DNA from 4 places in the Streptomyces sp. NBC_00873 genome. Region 3 is predicted to be linked to each of the others. Evidence: riboswitches for the same ligand, from Rfam matches in the RefSeq annotation. Region 3 holds a riboswitch; each other region holds the start of a gene.
The links. Region 3 has a riboswitch for cyclic di-AMP ahead of OH809_RS35815 (C40 family peptidase). Riboswitches for the same ligand answer to the same signal wherever they lie in the genome.

Region 1 (3,705 bases), 2.1 Mb from region 3:
GTGGTAGACCTCGGCGCCCCAGCGCAGGGCCTCGGAGAAGGACTCCGCGCCGATCGGGGCGATCATGAACTCCTGGATGTCCACGTTGGAGTCGGCGTGCGACCCACCGTTGAGGATGTTCATCATCGGAACGGGCAGCAGGTGCGCGTTCGGGCCACCGAGGTAGCGGAACAGCGGCAGGTCCGAGGCCTCGGACGCGGCGTGCGCGACGGCCAGCGAGACGCCGAGGATGGCGTTGGCGCCGAGCGAGCCCTTGTTCTCGGTGGCGTCCAGATCGAACATGGCCTGGTCGATCAGCCGCTGCTCGGTGGCGTCGTAGCCGACAAGCTCCGGGCCGATCTGCTCGATCACGGCGAGGACAGCCTTCTCGACGCCCTTGCCCTGGTAGCGGTTGGGGTCACCGTCGCGAAGCTCAATGGCCTCGAACGCACCGGTGGAGGCGCCGGACGGAACAGCAGCACGGCCCGTGCTGCCGTCGTCGAGGCCAACCTCGACCTCGACCGTGGGGTTTCCGCGGGAGTCGAGGATTTCCCGGGCTACGACGACGTCGATGGACGGCACGAGGCATCTCCTTCTGGGATATGACGCTGGTTGTGCAGGGTCGCTTTGGCCTTGCGACAAGAGCCTAACCGGCTGGGCCGCCTCGGTCCGCCGACCGCCCGCCTCCTGGGACGAAAAAGAACCCAAGGGCACCCACAGCAGGACAAAGGCCCAGATTCCTACTGGCGGTAACGACAACAGTTGAACAGTGAATACAGAAACCCCGACCCGGTGCGTACGGGGGAATCCGCGCCGGGTCGGGGTGCTCGGGGAGGAGAGAGCCCGTGTCTACGGGGAGCCCGTGTCCACGGAGCGCCCGTCCTACTTCGTCAGGTGGAGCTGCTGACCCGGGTAGATCAGGTCGGCGTCCTTGACGATGTCCTTGTTCAGCTCGAAGAGCTGCTGCCAGCCGCCCTTCACCTTGTGCTGCGCGGCGATCCTGCTGAGCGAGTCGCCGGACTTCACCTTGTACTCGCCGTCACCCTTGGCGACCTTCTCGCCGGTCGGCGTGGTGACGGTCTTCTTGGGGGCGGTGCCGCGGTCCGCGCGGGAGGCGGCGGGTGCCTCGGTGCGCGCGGCCTGCTTCGGCGCGGCCTGCTTCGACTCCTGCGCCGGGGCGCTCTGCTGCGCGGTGGAGCCGGTGTCGACACCCGGGTCGACACCGTCGTTGGTGAGGCCACCGCGGCCGGCACAGCCCCAGGCACCCGGGCCCTGCATGTTGAGGAGCTTCTCGGCGGTGGCGATCTGCTGAGCCTTGGTGGCGAGGTCGGCGCGCGGGGCGTACTGCGTACCACCGGCGGCGGCCCAGCTGGACTGCGAGAACTGCAGGCCGCCGTAGTAGCCGTTGCCGGTGTTGATGGACCAGTTGCCACCGGATTCGCACTGGGCGACGGCGTCCCACGTGGCGACGGAGGCGGCGGAGGCACCGGTCGCACCCATCAGGGGAGCGGCGATGGCGGCACCGGTGACGCCGGCGAGCGTGGCGACACGGACGACCTTGGACGGGCGACGGTGCTTGCCCTTGCTGTTCAGCAGCATGGAACTTCTCCTCACCGACGCCTACGAGGTGAGCTGTCGGGTTCGGGCCAAGTGAGTTGCCCGGTCGCATGTCCTAGCACGCGACTTCACCCCGAGCCGGTCCTGACGGTCTTTCGGCCATCGGGCCTGGCGGCTTACCTGGGTCCCCCGCTCCTGCCTACGGCGCTTTACGCGTCTGTTCCCTTCGACCGACGGCAGGATTCGGCGTGACGGTCGACGGGGCCCGCGGTGCGAGCGGTTCCGACCGTAAACGTATGCAACCTCGACATTCAAAGATGGGCATAACGGACAATCAGTCCTTACCTGCATCTGACTGCGCAGCGTTTTCGCAGGTGAGGGGTGATGCAGACGGGCCCGGCAGACGCGACACGCCAGTTGACGCAAAGAGACCCATGTCTCACTTACGCATAAGCGGACATAGGTCCCTGAACTACCCCGATTTTTGGGGTCCTTTTAGCTGTTTATCGGACTACCCTCACTTCGACTTCACGCCGAGATCGAGGCTCTGGCCAGGCAGGATGAGGTCCGGGTCGCTTCCGACCGCACCCTTGTTCGCCTCATAGAGAGCGGGCCATCCACCGGGAACCTTCTGTGCGTCAGCAATCGCCCAGAGGTTGTCGCCCGGCCGGACGGTGTAATCGCCGTCGGCCGCCACCGCGCGCGTGTCGCGCCCCTCGCTGTTACCGCGGGAAGCATGCCGGCCCGAGTCCCGGTCGCCGCCCCTGTCCGTGTCCTGGCTCACCTCGGGGGCCGGCGCGCCGCGGTGCTTGCCGCCCGCCTCATCGCCGGACGAGTCGGACTTCCGGGGCGAGTCGAATGAATCAGACTTCTTGGATGGTGATGTGGCTGCCGGCTCTGCCGACGGCTTGTGCGACGCCTTGTCCGAAGGCGTGGCGGACGCCTTGCCCGAAGGTGTGGCGGACGCCTTGGCGGACGGCGAATCGGACGCATCCCCGCTCTCCGCCGGTTCGGCCGACGGCACGACTCCCGGGTCGACCCCCGGCAACACCCCGTCCTCCGTGAGCCCGGAGATGGCCACACAGCTGGGCCACGCCTTCGACCCCTGGTCCTCCAGGACCTTCTCGGCGACCGCTATCTGCTGCGAGCGGCTGGCGAGGTCGGCGCGCGGGGCGTACGCCTCACCGCCGTACGACTTCCAGGCGTCCTGCGAGAACTGAAGACCGCCATAGAAGCCGTTGCCGAGGTCGGCGCTCCACATGCCGCCGCTCTCGCACTCCGCGACCCGGTCCCAGGTCGTGGCGTCGGCGGCGTGCGCACCGGCCGCTCCGAGCAGGGGAATAGCGATGGCCGAACCGGTCACGCCTGCGGCGACGACGATCGCGGGTGCCTGGCGAGGGCGACGGTGTCTGCCGTTCGCGGAGCCCATGGGATTGCCTTCCGTGTGACTGACAAGTGACTGGTGAGTCGAACGGTGAACGTAGCGGCTCTCGAACGCTTGTCACAAGTCGATGCAGCGCAGATCACGTGAAAGTCACAGAGTTGACAGAGTGTCACCCTCATCGGAACGCCGGCCGGGACCGAACTCCACCGGAAGCGTGCGCAGTCCACGCATGATGAGTCCGCCGCGCCACCGCAAATCGGTAGGTTCCACCGCAAGCCGCAGGTCCGGGAGGCGCCTCAACAGCGTGGCCAGGGCAGCCTGCCCCTCGAGTCGGGCAAGCGGTGCTCCCAGGCAGTAATGGATGCCGTGCCCGTATCCGAGGTGCTGATTGTCACGCCGCGCGAGGTCCAGCGTGTCCGGGTCCGCAAACCGTTCCGGGTCCCGGTCGGCGGCGGCGAGCACCACCAGTACGGGGTCACCCGCCGCGATCCGCTGCCCGCCGAGGGTCAGTGGCTCGGTGGCGAACCGCCAGGTCGCCAGCTCCACCGGACCGTCGTACCGCAGCAGTTCCTCGATGCCGGTCTCCAGTAGCCCTGTCTCCCCCGCGTCGAGCGAGCGCTGGAGCCGCTCCCGCTGCTCCGGATTGCGCAGCAGGGCGTACACCCCGTTGCCGATGAGGTTGACCGTCGTCTCGAATCCCGCGAAGAGGAGGATGAAGGCCATGGCGGCGGCCTCGTTCTCGGTGAGATGCTCGCCGTGGTCACTCGCCCGGATCAGCCCCGAGA
Region 2 (3,705 bases), 6.9 Mb from region 3:
TCTTCTGCAGCGACTTCTTGCCGTAGTTGTTGCCGTAGAGAATCTCGCCGGCCAGCGCCGACCTGGGGACGGTTCCGGCCTCTTCCTGCTTCATATAGTCCCAGTCGTACACGGTGGGCACGAAGACGAACGGGAAGCCGGCACGCTCGGCCTGCTGACGGCCGACCCGGGCGTACTGGTAGCACGCGGCGGTGTCGAACCAGGCCGGATCGATGGTGCCGACCCCGAGCCCGGAATTGGCGCGCGGGTAGTAGATTCCGTACATCTCGTCGGCGTCCACCGACGGGAGGACGGCTCCGAAGTTCTCGCGCTTGGGGGTGACCGCCATCCCACCGTTGACCAGCGAGCCGCCACCGACGCCGCGGCCCTGGTAGACGGTGATCCCGCTGAACTCCTCGGCGTCGAGGATCCCTGTGCTGCGGGTGATGTTCTTGTCGATGGGGAAGCCGAGGAAGTTACTGAGGGGCTGCTTGGTCCTGGTGCGGAGCCAGTACGACCGGCTGTCCGGGCAGGTCGTGTTGGCGAAGATCTTGCCGTCCGGGCCGGGGGTGTCCCAGGCCATGCCCATTTCGATCATGTGCACGTCGATGCCTGCCTGGGCGAGACGCAGTGCGGCGACGGAGCCGCCGTATCCGGTGCCGATCACCAGGGCCGGGACATGGGCCCCGGAGTCGATCGGAGCGGCTGCGGAGCCGACACCGGCCTGGGCCGGAGTGGTGTGACCCGCGAGGGCCACGGCTCCTAAAATAGAACCAGTTCGTGTGATGAACCTTCGACGCGAAACGCCCTTCGGGCCTGTATTGCGCGTGGTAGGGTCACTCGTGTGATACGCCTCACTCTCTGAGAGTGAAACTGGTTCTACTGCTGTTCGCGTGCCAAGTCACTACATACCGATGGGTAACATGCGCCCGTTCGAAGGGCTGTCCCGTAATCCCTGGCGCCTCCCGTGCGCGACACCGACGGGGAACGGGTGGCGAAGCCCCATCGGACCTTCGCCACCCGTCATACCTGAATCAACGCAACCGAGCGTCAGTAGGCCCCGAACACGTTGTCGATCGAGCCGTACTTGGCGGCGGCGTAGTTGCACGCGGCCGTGATGTTGGCGACCGGGTCGTAAGGGTCCATCGACGTACCGGGCACGTGGTAGGCCCGGAACGTGGGGTCGATGACCTGCAGGAGACCCTTGGACGGCGTGCCCGCGGCGGCGTTCGAGTCCCAGTTGTTGATGGCCCGGGGGTTGCCCGAGGACTCGCGCATGATGTTGCGGTGGATGCCGTCGTAGCTGCCGGGGATGCCGTGCTGGGCCATGACGGCCAGCGACTCCTTGATCCAGCCGTCGAGGTCGTTCGTGTACGTCGCGGGCTTCGCGGTGACAGCAACGGCGGTGCTCGCGGCCGTCGTGGACTCGACTGCCGCGGGCGCGGCCTTGGCGCCGATCGTGAGCTTCTGGCCCGCGTGAATTACGCCGGGGTCGGCTCCGATGACCGCTCGATTGTCCTTGTACAGCTGCTGCCAACCGCCGCTCACGGAATGACTCAGGGCGATCTTGTAAAGGGTGTCACCGGATATCACGGAATAGATGGAGGGCGTAGCTGCCCGCATGGCAGCCGGCTTGGCGGGAGCGGCAGCGGGCGCCACCGTCTTGGAGACGGCGACGGCGGTGACAGGCTGCGCCGGCGCTGCCGAGGCAACGGTTGCCCCGATCATCGGAAGCGCGAGAGCGGCGGCTCCGCCCGTGCTCACGGCGATGAATCCGCGAGTCAGCGAACTGGACTTACGACGACGGTGGTTAACCTGTGCGGGCATGGCGAATTCCTCTCCGTCGCCTACGAGGTGAGCTGTCGGGTTGAGGCTGGAGTTGCCTGGCCGTATGGGAATACGACTTCACCCCTAGCCGTTCCGGATACCGGATCGGCGGCTTACCTGGGTCCCCCGCTCCTGCCGTACGTGAGTGGTCGGGTTACCGGACGGCGGCAGGATTCGGCGTTCCATCCGGATTGACGGTGACCGTAGGCGAGAAACTCCGACCTGAACAAGCCCACATTTCTCGATCACAATTCATTTACAAGATCGAGTCGCGGAAATTTTCGCAATCCACCCCGGTCCGCGAAGCCAACTTTCTTGGCGCAGCAGGGAACCGGGCGGCACGCCGCTGCGTCCGCGGGCCCGAAAGGTGACTCTCACCACTCAGCCCGAAAAGGGCGATTTGTCCGGCACGCAAGGCCTCGGACCGTGCGGGTCGCGCATTCACCAGAACAGCGAGCGGCTTCCCTTCATCGCCAAATTTGCGACATTTAGGAGATTTTGGCGTCGACGGACGGACACCCGGCCTCCGACTCGTCGGGAAGGGCGTCCCCGGGGAGACGACCGGGAGCAGTCGCGCGCCACGCGTCTGCGCCGACTGCAGCGCACGAGTGGCCGCCCACCCCGGCCAGGTCGTGCCGGTTCACACGAACGACCCCACAGCGGCCGCACGAGGTGTCGTAGGCCTTCGACATGGACAAGATGGTGCGGAAGAACGCCCTGCCCGCCCACCGGGACCGTCCGGCAGCACGAAAGAAGTGATGGCGATGGAGCTGTTCCCGCCCATGCCGCTCGCCGAGTGGCGTGACACCAAAGAGACCCTCCACCGATTCGCGCAGGTCGTCGGAAAGATCCGTCTCGCGGCCAGTGTCCGGCGCAATCACTGGTGGAACGTTCCGTTTCACCTCACTGGACGCGGCATCACCACCCGCCCCATAGGGCAGATCGACGGCAACCCGATTTTCACGGTGGACTTCGACTTCGTCGGCCATCGACTCGTCGTCACAAGACTGGACGGCATGACGGTCTCGTTCCCGCTTTCGGGCCAGTCCGTGGCGTCCTTCCACAAGAAGGTCATGGCCGCCCTGGAAGCGCTGGGCATCGAGGTGGATATCAACTTGCCCAAGCCATTCGATCTGCCCGACGCCGACCGGCCGTTCGCCGAGGACACCCAGCACGCGGCATACGATCCCGAACACGCCAACCGGTATTGGCAGGTTCTCAGTCAAGTGGCGCTGGTACTGGAGGAATTCGCGGCGCGGTTTTCGGGGAAAGTCAGTCCCGTGCACCATTTCTGGCACACCTTCGATATCGCCCACACCCGCTTTTCGGAGCGTCAGATCGACCAACCCCAGCAGATCGACCCGGTGACGCGGGAGGCCTACTCCCGGGAAGTGATCAGCTTCGGTTTCTGGTTCGGTGACGACACGTTCGCCGCGCCCGCGTTCTACTCGTACACCGCTCCCGAACCGGCGCGGCTGGCGGAGGAACCGCTCACTCCGGTGTCGGCGCAATGGGTGGATCGTGGCGGCAGCCACCTGGCGGTGCTGCCGTACGACGCGGCCCGCACCGAGAGCGATCCCCGTGCGGCCGTACTCGCCTTCTACGAAAGCGCCTATCAGGCCGGAGCGGGGCGCGCCGGCTGGGACATCGACCGTCTCGCCTGTCCCGGCGGGATGACCGATCCGTGCCTGAGGACCCGTACGTCTGCCGGTGGATGAGGAGCGCGGCTTCGGTGCAGCCGCCGCTCCCGGTCCACGGGGACCTTGCCCTGGGGACCGGGGGTCGGCTGGGCAACCGGGTGCGAGGTGGGCGGGAGCAGCTCCTCCGAGATCAGGCGCGAGACCGCGGACCCTGCGGGTCCCGTCCCGGCGCTCTGAGGCTTCCGGTTTCCCTCCTGCA
Region 3 (3,705 bases):
TCACACGACTGTCCGAGACGTCGCACCGCAGTCGCGCCCTTCGCCCGGCAGTGGGGATACGTAGCGGGCATAGGGCGCGGCGTTCAGCAGGTTTCGTCGAACTTCACTGCGGTCAAGGTGACAGGCTGGACGTCGAGCTTGGTGCTGGCAGTGCCTGATGATCAAGACGTCGTGACAGATTTGTGAGATATCTACGCTCGGCGAACAGCAAAAAAGCCTCTGCCCTCGGCCTTTTAGTGGATCACTAGGATGCGTGCTCCCCATCATAACCTTCTGTACGTCCTGTACATTTTTTACGGATGCCCCCGCAGGCCGCGCACAGACACCGGAGGAGAGGCCTCGCCATGTTCCGCCCTGCCGCCCGTTACGTCCTGCCCGAGTTCACCGAGCGCACGACCGACGGGACCCGGACCCTCGACCCGTACTCCAAGCTGCTCGCCGAGCGCATCGTCTTCCTCGGCACCCCGGTCGACGACACCGCGGCCAACGACCTGATCGCGCAGTTCATGTATCTGGAGCACGCCGCGCCCGACCGGCCGATCTCCCTCTACATCAACTCCCCCGGCGGCTCGTTCGGCGCCATGTCCGCCATCTACGACACGATGGACTACCTCACCTGCGAGGTGGAGACGTTCTGCCTCGGCCAGGCCGGTTCCAGCGCGGCGGTCCTGCTCGCTGCGGGCGCTCCCGGCCGGCGGCACGCCCTGCCCGGGGCCAGGGTCGTCGTCCAGCAGCCCGAGCTCCCGGAGCCGGTTCAGGGCCAACCGTCCGATCTGGAGATCGAGGCGCGGGAACTGGTCCGCGTCCGTGAGCTGCTCACCCGCATGCTGGCCCGCCACACCGGCCGCAGCGCCGAGCGGATCGCCGCCGACTTCGAGCGCGACCTCATCCTCGACGCCGCCGAAGCCAAGGCGTACGGGCTGGTGGACCACGTCCTGGAGAACCGCAAGACGTCGCTCCCGCCGAACAGCGCGAGGTGAACCGCCGATGCAGCCACCCCACCTCCCGCCGCTGCCCGCGCTGACGCGCGCCGAGGCCGAGTTCATCGACTGCTACCTGGAAGTGCTCGACCAGCTGGGCCAAATCAACCCCGCCCGCGGCAGCGACACCTACGGTGCACTGCGCGCGGCCCAGGCACTCGCCTCCCGGGCGGGCGCCCTGCGGGACGCGCTCACCTTGATGCACGAGCGGGGTGAAGCACAGATCCACGCCGCCACGTTGGCGCGGGCACTGCGCGTGTTGGACGGGGAACGGCGGGCCGGACGGGTCACCGTGCCCCCGGCCCCGATGAGTTGATCATCTCTCCGTAGGCGACACGCCCGGCGCGCTGATCGAATTTTCTCGCTCGTCCGGCGCAAGGAATCCCCCGCGAGAGGGATAACTCGACTTGCGCCGCCGGCGTGGACGGTGAGCGAAATATGCCGTTCCACCGCTGGTACCGGACCGGTCGAGACAGCCTGACGAGTACCCAAATCACACCTTGCTCACCCAAACAGACCATTAGTGCTGAATTTCGCATATCGCTGTTTTGCTTCGGAAATCCGGCAGGCGGTGAGTCAAGATCCGTGGGACGACAAGCCCCCGCCACCACGGCGAGGCGGTCCGGGCGGACGCCGAGTCCTGCCGCCGCCCGGATGACTGGTCGACAGAAGTGGATCGGCAGGAGTGGAGGACCCGAGCGCAACGGGTCGACCGGTCATCCGGTCGGCCCTCGGGGTGAAGCCGCATCGCGCGGCCGGGCAACTTCGCCAGCCCGAACCCGACAGGTCATCCTTCACAGGCGGCTGACGAAGGGTTGCGCATGACTGCGCAGGTTCATGTCCCGTTTCTGATCACCCGGGCCGGTACGGCCACATTTCTGACGCTCGCCGCCGTCGGCGGCTCCATGTTCGCCCCCGGCGCCGTGACCGACGCCCAGGCCGCGACGCAATCAACGAAGGCGCTCAAGATCGCCGCGTCGAAGAAGGGATCGCCATACCGGTACGGGGCCACTGGCCCCCACGGTTTCGACTGTTCCGGGCTGATGCTGTATGCGTTCAAGAAGGTGGGCAAGAGGCTCCCACGCACGGCCCAGCAGCAGTACAACAAGACCCGCCACGTCTCGGCGTCGAAGCGGAAACGCGGCGATCTGGTCTTCTTCCACTCGGGACGCAGCGTCTACCACGTGGGCATCTACGCCGGCAGGGGTAAGATCTGGCACTCCCCGAAGACCGGTTCCGTCGTGCGGCTGGAGAAGATCTGGACGAGGAGCGTCTGGTACGGACGAGTTCGCTGATCCCTCCGATTCTCCTCCGGTTCCCCCATTCACCACGTGCTGCAGTGCATCAGAGGTCCGGTCACCAGGACCAGCCCCAGCGCGGTGAGCGCCGCGCCGCTGCCGCCCTCGATGGCGCGGGCGGTACGCGGCCGGCGCAGCCACCGGCCCAGGCGGTCCACCAGGAGTGCCACGGACGGGAACCAGATCAGCGCGAGCAGCACGACGAGGGCGGCCAGCAGCAGGGTCCTGGGGAGGGGCGGTTGCTCGCCGCTGTCCCGGGCCGGCAGTCGACGTACACAGCGGGACTCCAAAGACGTGTCCAGGCCCCCGCCGCGGTTCTCCGCGGCGGCCTGGACTTCGTTCGTCTCCGGTCTGAACGACGGTCCGGCCGGCTGACCGGTCAGGTCAGTGGCGCGGTCCGCAGGACGGTCGCCACCGCGGTCGCGATCTGCGCCTCCGTCAGATCGGCCCGTGCGGTGAGCCGCAGCCGCGAGATGCCGTCCGGGACCGACGGCGGTCGGAAGCAGCCCACCGCGATCCCGGCCGCGCGGCAGTCGGCCGCCCAGCGCACCGCCGCGTCCGGCGAAGGTGCCCGGACCGAGACGACTGCGGCGTCGGGGCGTACGGCGGTCAGCCCCTCCGCGGTCAGCCGTTCGTACAGTGCGGTGGCGACCGTACGGGCCCTGCCCGCGCGTGCCGGCTCGCGGCGCAGGAGGCGCAGGCTCGCGAGAGCCGCGCCCGTCGCGGCCGGTGCGAGCCCGGTGTCGAAGATGAAGGTGCGGGCCGCGTTGACCAGATGGTCGATCACCCGGGCCGGGCCGAGGACCGCTCCGCCCTGACTGCCCAGGGACTTGGAGAGGGTCAGGGTGGTGACGATCCCGTCACCACCCGCGAGACCGGCGGCGGCGAGGGCGCCGCGCCCGCCCTCGCCGAGCACGCCCAGACCGTGCGCGTCGTCGACGAGCAGCGCGGCGCCCTCCGTACGGCAGACGCCGGCCAGTTCCGGCAGCGGCGCGGCGTCTCCGTCGACGGAGAAGACCGAGTCGGTGACAACCAGGGCACGGCCGCCGTGCGCGCGCAGCTCCTTGGCGACGGCTCCGGGATCGGCGTGGGGTACGACGGCGGTGTCCGCCCGGGAGAGGCGGCAGCCGTCCACGATGGAGGCGTGATTGCCCGCGTCGGAGACGATCAGGGAGCCACGGCCGGTGAGGGCGGTGAGCGCGGCGAGATTGGCCGCGTAGCCGGAGGAGAGGACGAGGGCCGCTTCGAAACCGCAGAATTCGGCCAGTTCGCGTTCGAGGTCGGCGTGCAGCGCGGTGGAACCGGTGACCAGCCGGGAGCCGGTGGCGCCCGCACCCCACCGGTGCGCGGCCTCGGCGGCGGCCGCGGTCACCTCGGGGTGCCGGGTGAGGCCCAGGTAGTCGTTGCTCGCGAGGTCCAGCAGTTCC
Region 4 (3,705 bases), 6.5 Mb from region 3:
GGACCGGTTCGAGGCGCGCGGCTGGCTGGACGGGTCCGCCGTGGCGTCCGGGCTGCTGCGGCTCTCGCCCGAGGGGCTCGCCCACTCCGACGCGCTGGGTCCCGAACTGTTCTCCCCCGCTGTACGGGCCGCGATGGCCGCGTACGAACTGAAGTGAGCACTCCCATGGATCTGACGATCCTCTATCGGGGCCCCCTGGCGTCGTGCGACTACGACTGCCCGTACTGCCCGTTCGCCAAGCGGCGCGACAGCCCGGAGCAGCTCCGTGCCGACCGCGCCGCGCTGGAGCGGTTCACCGCGTGGGCTGCGGCGCAGACCGGGGACAGGATCTCGGTGCTCTTCACGCCGTGGGGCGAGGGGCTGGTCCGTTCCTGGTACCGCCGCGCGTTGGTGGAACTGGCGCAGCTGCCGCATATCGGCCGGGTCGCGATCCAGACCAATCTCAGCGGTCGTACACGGTGGCTGGCCGAGGCCGGTGGAGCCGGCCGCGACAAGATCGCGCTGTGGTGCACGTACCACCCGGGGCAGACACCGTACGACCGTTTCCTCGCCAGGTGCCGGGAGCTGTCCGTCCTCGGTGTCCGGTACAGCGTCGGTGTCGTCGGTCTCGAGGAGCATTTCGACGAGGCGCGGCGCCTCCGTACCGACCTGCCCGACGAGGTCTATCTCTGGGTCAATGCCGCTGAGGGGCAGAGCTACACGGACGAGGAGGCGGACCGCTGGACGGCCCTCGACCCCCTCTTCCCGTACAGCCGTCACCCGCACCGCTCGGCAGGCATGCCGTGCCGGACCGGCGAGTCCGTCATCTCGGTGGACGGCGACGGCACGGTGCGTCGCTGCCACTTCGTCCCGGCCGAACTGGGCAACCTGTACGACGGCAGCTACCGGCGTGCGCTCGGTCCGCGGGCCTGTCCGCTCGCCGTCTGCGACTGCCACATCGGCTATGTGCATCTGGAGACGCTGCCGTTGTACGACGTCTTCGCGGGTGGCGTCCTGGAGCGCATACCAACCCGACGCCCGGGCATACCGGCGCCCTCGGGGCGCCGGTTCCTGCCGGTTTCCCCCGCCGCCGGACAGGCCTGAAGCCCCCGAGAGGCAGGAAAGGGAACGGGCCCGTCCGGCAGATGAGGCCAAAGAGAGGCCCTTCACCCACCCCCCAATTGCCGGTCGGTCTAAGTTAAGGGGCGGTGCGCCGCCGCGCACCGCCCCTTAACCGAGCCGACCGAATCAGCCGTGGATCAGACGTAGATCCCGTGCGAGGCCAGGTAGGCAATGGGGTCGATGTCCGACCCGTACGCCGGGCCGGTGCGGATCTCGAAGTGCAGGTGCGGGCCGGTGGCGTTGCCGGTGGCACCGGAGAGGCCGACCTGCTGGCCGGCGGTCACGGTCTGGCCCGCCGAGACGGAGAGCGAGGACATGTGGCCGTACTGCGAGTAGTGGCCGTCGGCGTGCTTGATGACGACCTGGTTGCCGTACGCGCCACCCCAGCCGGCGGTGACGACGGTGCCGGAGGTGATCGCCTTCACGCTGGTGCCGGTGGCGACCGGGAAGTCGATACCCGTGTGGCTGCCGCTGGACCAGTTGGAGCCGGAGGCACGGTAGGCGGTGGTGTGGTTGCCCGGGACCGGGTGGACGTAGCCGGAGCTGTTGCTCTGACCGGCCGAGGCGGAAGCCGTGGTGGTCTTGACGGACTCCGAAGCCTTGGACTGCGACGCGGACTTGTCGGCCGAGGAGGTCGACGGAGCCGGGGCGGACTGCGTGGTGTCCGTCGTCGCGGCGGAGCCGGCCGGCTTGCCGCCGAGCGTCAGCTTCATGCCCGGGACGATAAGGCTCGGGTTCTCGCCGACGACCGCGCGGTTGTCCTGGTACAGCTGCTGCCAGCCGCCCTTGACCTGCTGCTCGGCGGCAATCTTCGACAGGTAGTCACCGGCGACGACGGAGTACGTCCGGGTCTCGGCCTGCTTCTTCACGACCGGCGCGGCCTCGACGGCGACGTGCGTGGCTGCCGACTGCGCGGTGGGCGCGGCCTGCTCCGCGGCGTGGGCACCGGTGGCGCCGAGCAGCGGAAGGGCGATGACGGCCCCACCGGCGCCGACTGCGGCGACGCGACGGGCGATCGTGCTGGACTTGGTACGGCGGTGCTTACCCGATGTGGGCATGAAGAATTTCCTCTCCGGCGCCTACGAGGTGAGCTGTCGGGTTCGGGCTGGAGATGCCCGGTCGCGGTTCGCGACTTCACCCCGAGCCGGCCGGATCTCTCCGGACGGCGGCTTACCTGGTTCCCCCGCTCCTGCCACACGTGAGTGGGTGCGAATTCCGGACAGCGGCAGGATTAGGCGGTCCGTCCGGATTGAGGGTGACCGTAGGCGAGTGAGGACGACGGAAACAAGCCATCGATTACTCGAGGGAATCCGCGCCGGGAAATCGGCGCGGAATTCCGGTCACCCTCCGTGGATTACGGATCTTGACTTTCCGCGCGACGCCCGGAATGCCCATCCCCGACGTCACCACACACCGTCACGGATATGATCCCGCTCACGAGGAGGGCATCATCTCCTAGGAAAATGGGGTGTGTTCCACTAAATGCCCCAATACGGACATGTCATAAGCGCTCTGCACGCCGGAGCCTCAGCACCTTCGCGTCCAGATCCCCCCGCAGCCCTGTGTGCAGACCCTGATGCAGCAGCACGGCGCCGTGGTGGACCGCCCCGGTGTCCAGGTCGGTGTAGGTCGCCGCAGGGTCGAGCCCGCGCAGCCGCAGAGCCGGCGGCCGCTCCCCGTACCGCTGCGCCTCCAGCCACATCAGCACCACCGCCTCGTCGCCGTGCACGTACTGCACCGCGCTGAGCCCACCGCGCGGGGCACGCAGCCGGTACAGCGCGCCGTGCTGCACGGCGGGACGGATCTCCTTGTAGAGATCCACCCAGTTCCGCGCCTCGGTCAGCTCCTCGTCACTCCACTCGGTGAGATCCCCGCCGACCCCGAGCACCCCGGCCATCGCGCTGACGAAGCGGAAGCGCAGCGAACTGACCCTGCTGTTGAGCTGGACATTCGGACTGTCGGTGACCCAGGCGGCCATCACCCGCGCCGGATGGATCTGCCCGAAGCCCTGCTGGATGGCGAGCCGGTCGAGCGGGTCGGTGTTGTCGGAGGTCCACACCTGGTCGGTACGAACGAGGATCCCCAGGTCGATCCGGCCACCGCCGCCCGAGCAGGACTCGAAAGCGACGCCGGGGTGGGCGGCCCGCAGCCGGTCGATCAGCGCGTAGAGCGCGTCCACATGCGCGATCCAGAGCTTCTGCGGATAGCCCTCGCCCGGCCAGCCCGCATCGGTGAAGCAGCGGTTGAAGTCCCATTTCACATAGTCGATCGGAGCGCTGGAGAGCAGCGTGTCGAGCTGCTCCCACAGATGGTTCTGCACATCGGTCCGGGCCAGATTGAGCACCAGCTGATGACGGAATTCGGTCCGGGTCCGCCCAGGGAAGTGCTGCACCCAGTCGGGGTGCGCGCGATACAGATCACTGTCGGCGTTCACCATCTCCGGCTCGACCCAGATGCCGAACTGCATGCCGAGTCCGTGCACTTCGTCGGCGAGCGGCTTCAGCCCGCCGGGGAATCGCTCGGCGTTGGGGGTCCAGTCGCCGAGTCCGGCCCGGTCGCTGGTGCGCTGCCCGAACCATGCGTCGTCCACGACGAACAGCTCGA

Region 1: it holds a riboswitch for cyclic di-AMP, as region 3 does, so the genes downstream of both, OH809_RS26100 (transglycosylase family protein) here and OH809_RS35815 (C40 family peptidase) in region 3, are expected to answer to the same signal.
Region 2: it holds a riboswitch for cyclic di-AMP, as region 3 does, so the genes downstream of both, OH809_RS03975 (transglycosylase SLT domain-containing protein) here and OH809_RS35815 (C40 family peptidase) in region 3, are expected to answer to the same signal.
Region 4: it holds a riboswitch for cyclic di-AMP, as region 3 does, so the genes downstream of both, OH809_RS05885 (peptidoglycan DD-metalloendopeptidase family protein) here and OH809_RS35815 (C40 family peptidase) in region 3, are expected to answer to the same signal.

What each region holds. Positions count from the first base shown of each region.
Region 1 covers NZ_CP108803.1:5,619,893-5,623,597, reverse strand. Annotated here, with positions in the region: gene eno (phosphopyruvate hydratase) at 1-561, opposite strand, end outside; gene OH809_RS26100 (transglycosylase family protein) at 862-1,578, opposite strand; cyclic di-AMP (ydaO/yuaA leader) riboswitch at 1,582-1,753, opposite strand; gene OH809_RS26095 (transglycosylase family protein) at 2,054-2,965, opposite strand; gene OH809_RS26090 (cytochrome P450) at 3,071-3,705, opposite strand, start outside.
Region 2 covers NZ_CP108803.1:830,119-833,823, forward strand. Annotated here, with positions in the region: gene OH809_RS03970 (GMC oxidoreductase) at 1-736, opposite strand, end outside; gene OH809_RS03975 (transglycosylase SLT domain-containing protein) at 1,030-1,806, opposite strand; cyclic di-AMP (ydaO/yuaA leader) riboswitch at 1,811-1,996, opposite strand; gene OH809_RS03980 (DUF5996 family protein) at 2,571-3,524, shown strand.
Region 3 covers NZ_CP108803.1:7,745,325-7,749,029, reverse strand. Annotated here, with positions in the region: gene OH809_RS35825 (ATP-dependent Clp protease proteolytic subunit) at 345-980, shown strand; gene OH809_RS35820 (hypothetical protein) at 988-1,296, shown strand; cyclic di-AMP (ydaO/yuaA leader) riboswitch at 1,612-1,798, shown strand; gene OH809_RS35815 (C40 family peptidase) at 1,802-2,275, shown strand; partial or broken gene OH809_RS35810 (LysE family transporter) at 2,305-2,523, opposite strand; gene OH809_RS35805 (8-amino-7-oxononanoate synthase) at 2,658-3,705, opposite strand, start outside.
Region 4 covers NZ_CP108803.1:1,245,999-1,249,703, forward strand. Annotated here, with positions in the region: gene OH809_RS05875 (STM4012 family radical SAM protein) at 1-157, shown strand, start outside; gene OH809_RS05880 (STM4011 family radical SAM protein) at 166-1,083, shown strand; gene OH809_RS05885 (peptidoglycan DD-metalloendopeptidase family protein) at 1,239-2,159, opposite strand; cyclic di-AMP (ydaO/yuaA leader) riboswitch at 2,163-2,320, opposite strand; gene OH809_RS05890 (alpha-galactosidase) at 2,603-3,705, opposite strand, start outside.